Linked DNA regions of Pontiella desulfatans. Each later gene encodes a partner of the first gene's protein in a complex. Links are inferred from orthologs where the notes say so. Each region holds a gene or a part of one and is shown on either strand. Other genes may lie near its edges. The genes, in order: cdaA and glmM.

Region 1 (3,220 bases):
GACCGATATGGACGCCATGATCCTCGACGGCCTGCGCCCGAAGGAACACCCCACCCACTTCAACATTGAACAATGCGTTGAAAGCCTCGCCCGGATCGGCGCAAAAAAATCCTTCATCACCCACCTCACCCACAACTCCGAACACCACGCCCTCCAAGCCCGGCTCGGAGAAGCCGTAACCGTGCCTTGGGATGGGTTGCGAGTCATGCTATGAATTTAGTCATGACACCAAGGAGAATCCATACCTGGCCGTGCAAGGGACGGACGCTGGTGCTTGGCGAGCGGACGCTGGTGATGGGTATTTTGAATGTCACGCCGGATTCGTTTTCCGATGGCGGCGTCTTTTCCGATCCGGGCAAGGCGGTCGAGCGCGCGCTGGAAATGGTTGCGCAGGGGGCGGACCTCATCGACATCGGCGGCGAGTCGACCCGCCCGGGCGCCGAGCCGGTTCCGGTTTCCGAAGAGATTGAGCGCACCGTTCCCATCATCGGGAAAATCCGCGAGCATTCCGACATCCCGATTTCGATCGATACGATGAAATCAGCTGTTGCGCGCCTCGCCCTGGAGGCCGGTGCGGATATCATCAACGATGTTTCCGCGCTCGAACACGATGCCGGCATGGCGGGGGTTGCGGCGGAATCCGGAGCAGGTGTGGTGCTGATGCACAAGCAGGGTTCGCCGCAGACCATGCAGGACAATCCGACCTATGGCGATGTCGTCGGGGAAGTCCGCAACTATCTGAAGGCCCGCCTGGACTTCGCGGAGCAAGAAGGGATCGGCCGCAACCGCATGGTGATCGACCCGGGCATCGGCTTCGGGAAAACCTTCGCCCACAACCTGGCGCTGCTGCGCGGCCTGCCGCAACTGGCGGAGTGCGGATGCCCGATCCTGGTCGGGGCTTCGCGCAAACGGTTCATCGGCGAGATCCTCGCCCGGGACACCCCGGCGGCGCGGATGGCGGGCAGCCTGGGGGTTGCGGCCTGGGCGGCGGCCCGGGGGGCCCACATTTTGCGGGTGCACGACGTAATCGAAACTTGCGATGTTTGCCGGATCGCGGATACACTTTCTGCCGGTGATTAGTGATGCAGGAATGGAAAGAAGCCTTTGAAGTACCGAATACGCTGGGATGGATCGAGATATTCATCCTGGCCGGCTTGCTTTATTTCGTTTTCCGGCTCTTCCAGGGGACGCGCGGCGCGTCCATCCTTTCGGGGCTGATTGTGCTGTTTGGCATCCTTTCGGCCGTCACCAGCCTCAGCCACCTCGATGTGCTCAACTGGATCCTCTCCAAGCTGATGCTCTATATTACGCTGGCCATCATGGTGATTTTCCAGCCCGAGATCCGGCGGGTGCTCGCGCGCCTGGGCCGCCAACCCTGGCGCAACAATGGAATGGCCTCGCAGAAAAGCCTGGTTGAACCCATCCTGCAGACGGTGAAGCTGCTCTCGAAACGCAAGATCGGCGCCCTGATTGCCATCGAGCGCGAGATTGGAACGCGCGCCATACAGGATACGGGCACCCGGATGAACAGCGCCGTCAGCTCGGAGCTGCTGGCCACGATCTTTTTCCCGCACACCCCGCTGCATGATGGCGGCGTGATTATCTCGGGCGACCGCATTTGCGCCGCCGGGTGCCTTTTCCCGCTTTCGCAGAAAGAGGAGCTGAGCAAGATGCTCGGCACACGCCACCGCGCCGCAATCGGCATTACCGAAGAGACCGACGCCATCGTGATCGTGGTATCGGAGGAGACCGGTGCGGTTTCGATTGCCTACAACGGCCGCCTGCGCCGCGGGCTCAATGCGGAAAAGCTCCACCGGGTCTTGTCGTCGATGCTGCGCCGCGAGCGAACCGGGCTGGCCCGCTTCCGCGAAAAGATACAAACCGGCGAAGCCATGCTCTCCGACACCGTTTTAATGACCCTCAACGAGGAGCAGGATGAAGAATAGCTTCTCCAGATTCTGGATTCAGGTCAACCGCGACAAATGGCTGATCCTGCTTTGCATTGGGCTGGCCTTCTTTGCGTGGCAAGGCATCCGGAAAACCATCGGGCTGGAGCTGCCGGTCTCGAACATCACGGTCGATGTCGCTGTTCCGGAAGGCTGGGCGGTCTGGGAAAAATCGGTGCACCGCGTGAACATCGAGTTCCGTGGCTCGCGCGAGGATTTCCGCTATATGAACAACGAGCAGCTCAAGGTGGTCGTTCCCGTGGCCAACCCCGAGCACGGCAAGGAGATGACCATCAAGCTTTCGGAAAAATTCCTCAAGAACCCGACCGGCGCAAAAGTGGTCAGCTTCAGCCCGTCCGAAATCGTCGTACGGCTCGACCAGGAAAGCGAGCGGTCGTTGCCGGTCAAGGCAGCCATCGAGGGCTCGTTGCCGGCGGGACTTGAGATCGAACGGATTGTCTGTACGCCGGCATCGGTCAGCGTGGCGGGCGCACGCCAAGTGCTGGATGAAATGGAAAACATCCACACCGAACCGGTTGACCTGAAGGATCGCAAGGGTTCGTTCAAGGAGAGCGTACCGATCGCCCTGCCCCAGGCGGGACGCATGCGGGTCGCGCCCGACTGGGTCTCCGTCGAATTTTTCATCGAAGCCCACTCCAGCACGGAAACCTTCGAAAAGATTCCGGTCAGAACCATGTGCGCCCCGGGCGAAAAACGCCAAATCAGCGTACAACCCCTAACGGTGGAAATCATCGTGCAAGGCCAGCAGCAGAAGATCGAGAAACTGCGGGCCTCGGATATTTTTGCCTATGTCGCCTGCCACGACCTGACGGAAAGCGCGGGCTACGACCTGCCGGTGGAGGTCGACCTTCCCACCGGCCTGCAACTCGTCAAAACCGAACCCGCCGTAGTCCATATTGAGATCGGCACGACCCATTAGGAGATTTTTATCATGAAACGCACACTCATCCTCGCAATGGCGGCCCTGCTTTCCACCGGTGCCCTGGCCCAGCAAACCAATACGCCCTCGGGCCTCCAACTCGACAGCAAGACCGACGAGGAGCGCATTGCGTTCCTGCTCAACGTGGCATCCGCCTATTTCGCGGAGGACGATTTCGATTCGGCCATCAGCGCCTACGAGCGCATCCTGGAAATCGACCCGATGCATCAGGAGTCGCGCTACATCGTCGGCCACGTCTACATCAACGCCAAGCAATACGGCAAGGCGGAGAAAATCCTTTCGGAGCTGGTGAAGGATTACCCAGAAGACTTCA
Region 2 (3,147 bases), on another replicon or contig:
CGCCCATACGGTCGGATTCAAGCAAACCATCCTGATGCCGTTCGTGACCTGCGGAAGCCTGATCAACCTCTGCGATGTGCTCATGGCCGGCGGAACCAGCCGGAAGGATCATTCCGAGGTCGGTTCGTCCTACATCCACTTCAACTTTACCCCGCACCAGGACAAGGCCACCGCATCGCTGATCGGCGACGTGCCCAACGGCGTGTTCCTCGGCAAGCGGCCAATCTTTCTTGGCGGGCAGGGTGGGCTGGTTGGCCCAGCGCGCATCGCCTACGGCTCGGTCGTGGCGGCCGGCGGCGTTTGCCGGGAGGACATTCTCGGGGAAAACCAGCTTCAGGTGCCCGCAGTGCCCGAAGCCGGAACGCGTCCCTATGAAACCGGAGTCTACCGCAGGACGGATCGCATCGTGAAAAACAACCTCGCCTACATCGGCAACATTCTCGCCTTGCGCGAATGGTACCGCCATGTTCGCCCGTTGTTCGTGCGCGATTCGTTCGACCAGGCCGTGCTCGATGGCGGCCTCAAGAATCTCGACCTTGTCTTGAAGGAACGCATCAAGCGCCTCGGCGACCTCGCCGGAAAACTTGAATATTCCATCCAATGGCTCGAAGCCAACGGCGGCAAGCGGGAAGAGATCGAAGTGCAAAAACGCTTTAACTCCGACTGGCCGCAACTGAAGTCCAAGATCGATGGCCTTGCCATTCCATCACCTGGGGATTTCCTCCAAGCCATGGAGCCGAAGGAATCATATACCGAAAGCATCCACTCCTTGCGGTCCACCGTAAAAGATGCGGGGCGCAACTGGTTGCAGGAAATCGTAGACCGTATCGAAAATCTTTGGAGATAGAGAGCATGGGAACATTATTCGGAACAGACGGCGTTCGCGGCATGGCGAACGAGGGGAACATGACGGCGGAAATGGCGCTGCAGATCGGGCGTGCATTGGCCTACACCTGCAAGGAATATCATCGGGAGCAGGGCACCCGGCCACGCATCATCATTGGCAAGGATACGCGCCTGAGCGGCTACATGCTGGAAAACGCGTTGACGGCCGGCATCACCTCGATGGGCGTGGATGTGCTGCTGCTCGGGCCGATCCCGACGCCGGCCGTGGCCTTCATCACCCAGAGCATGCGCGCCGATGCGGGTATCGTGATCTCCGCCTCGCACAACCCCTATTTCGACAACGGCATCAAGATTTTCGGGCGCACCGGCTATAAACTACCCGATGAAATGGAAGCCGAAATCGAGGAACTCGTACTCAGCGGGCGCATCAACAACATCCGCGCCGTGGCGCAGGATGTTGGCAAGGCCAAGCGCATCGACGACGCCATGGGCCGCTATATTGAATTCTGCAAAAACACCTTCCCGAACGACATGACGCTGGACGGCATGAAGGTGGTGCTCGATTGCTCCAATGGGGCCACCTACAAATGCGCCCCGTTGATTTTCTCCGAACTCGGCGCCGATGTGACGACGATCCACGCCGAGCCCAACGGCATGAACATCAACGACCATTGCGGATCGCAGCATACGCAGGATCTACAAACCAAGGTGAAGGGAGTGGGTGCCGATCTCGGTCTGGCGTTCGATGGCGATGGCGACCGCTTGATTGCCGTGGATGAAACCGGGGCCGAGCTGACCGGCGACCAGATCATGGCCATCTGCGCCAAGGCCTACAAGGATTCCGGAGCCCTGAAAAACAACCGCATCGTTGCCACGGTCATGAGCAATGTCGGCTTCCATGCGGCCATGCGCGAACTCGGAATCGAGGTCGATGTGGCCGGGGTGGGCGACCGCCTGGTGCTTGAGCTGATGAAGGAAAAAGAGGCGGTTGTGGGGGGCGAGGATTCGGGGCACATGATTTTCCTCGATTGCCATACCACCGGGGATGGCATTGTCTCTGCGCTCAAGCTGGTTAACACGGTCAAGCAGTCCGGAGCCAGGCTATCCGAGCTTGCAACGGTCATGACTCCGTTCCCGCAGCGGCTGATCAACATAGACGTGAAGGAAAAGCCGCCGATCGAAGAGGTTCCTGTTTTGATGGACGCGATCAAGGAGGGCGAAGACGAGTTGGGCGAAAACGGCCGCATACTTGTGCGCTATTCGGGTACGCAACCCATGTGCCGCGTAATGGTCGAGGGGCCGACCGAAAAGCTGACCGACGCCATTGCGGAACGGCTGGCGGTGGTCGTCAAGGAAACCATTGGGTAAAGCCCATACTGGTGGCGGTGAGGCAATGTTGCGCGCACGAGGGAAAGCAACGTTTTGGAAGGAATTGCAGTAAATGGGCGAAAAAGAAGAAACAATTCTAAGGGCAGAGAACATTAAGCGCTCCTACACGATCGGTAAAACGACGCTGGATGTGTTGAAAGGCGTTTCGTTGTCGGTCGATGCCGGCGAAACACTTTCGATCATGGGGGAGAGCGGTTCCGGCAAGAGCACGCTGCTTCATGTGCTGGGTGGGCTGGATACGCCGAAGGATGGCGTGGTCCGGTTCAACGGGCATAGCGTGTATGGCATGTCGTCGCAACGGCGGGCACGCTTCCGGGCGGAAAACGTGGGCTATGTTTTCCAGTCGTTCCATTTGCTGCCGGAGCTGGATATTGTCGAGAACGTCGCGCTGCCGGCCATGGCGCAGCGCTCCAGGGGCGATGCGAAGGCCCGGGCGAAGGAGCTGCTCGTGGAGGTCGGCCTCGGCGAGCGGGTGGGGCACCGCCCCCAGGAGCTGTCCGGTGGCGAGCAGCAGCGCGTGGCCATTGCCCGGGCCCTGATGAACGATCCGGACATTATATTCTGTGATGAGCCGACCGGAAACCTCGATTCGAGGACCGGTGAAAAAGTGTTGAATTATTTGTTTCAACTGGTCGAGGCCAGGAGGCATACTCTCGTGCTCGTTACCCATAGTCAGGACGTTGCGTCGCGGTGTTCCCGCGAGCTTTTCCTGAAAGACGGGCTTTTGGATAATCAAGGAAAGATGAATGAAGATATTTTTAGGTGATAGGTTGGTTGATGAAAAGGATGCCGTTGTTTCGGTGTTCGACCATGGTTTGCTTTATGGCGACGGAGTCTTCGAAGGCATCCGCGCCTATAACGGGCGCGTTTTTCTTCTGGATGAGCATATCGACCGGTTATACGACTCGGCCA

What was found.
Region 2: the proteins of cdaA (region 1) and glmM are in contact, whole or in part, in a crystal structure (PDB 7OJS), measured with the Bacillus subtilis proteins. The link is inferred for Pontiella desulfatans from one-to-one orthologs.

The regions. Positions count from the first base shown.
Region 1 is NZ_CAAHFG010000004.1:900,186-903,405, reverse strand. The notes cover bases 117-3,014. They hold cdaA (diadenylate cyclase CdaA), read left to right. Parts: upstream 117-1,082; coding sequence 1,083-1,946; downstream 1,947-3,014. Other genes in these bases: E9954_RS29355 (tetratricopeptide repeat protein), read left to right, coding at 2,899-3,014; E9954_RS29360 (CdaR family protein), read left to right, coding at 1,936-2,886; folP (dihydropteroate synthase), read left to right, coding at 223-1,080; E9954_RS29375 (MBL fold metallo-hydrolase), read left to right, coding at 117-214. Outside these bases: more of E9954_RS29375, read left to right, coding at 1-116; more of E9954_RS29355, read left to right, coding at 3,015-3,220. UniProt on the Bacillus subtilis protein: One of 3 paralogous diadenylate cyclases (DAC) in this bacteria, catalyzing the condensation of 2 ATP molecules into cyclic di-AMP (c-di-AMP). Upon expression in E.coli leads to c-di-AMP synthesis.
Region 2 is NZ_CAAHFG010000001.1:1,879,248-1,882,394, forward strand. What follows is about bases 209-3,033. They hold glmM (phosphoglucosamine mutase), read left to right. Parts: upstream 209-852; coding sequence 853-2,214; downstream 2,215-3,033. Other genes in these bases: E9954_RS06900 (UDP-N-acetylglucosamine pyrophosphorylase), read left to right, coding at 209-847; E9954_RS06910 (ABC transporter ATP-binding protein), read left to right, coding at 2,288-3,001; ilvE (branched-chain-amino-acid transaminase), read left to right, coding at 2,982-3,033. Outside these bases: more of E9954_RS06900, read left to right, coding at 1-208; more of ilvE, read left to right, coding at 3,034-3,147. UniProt on the Bacillus subtilis protein: Catalyzes the conversion of glucosamine-6-phosphate to glucosamine-1-phosphate. Glucosamine-1-phosphate is used for cell wall biosynthesis.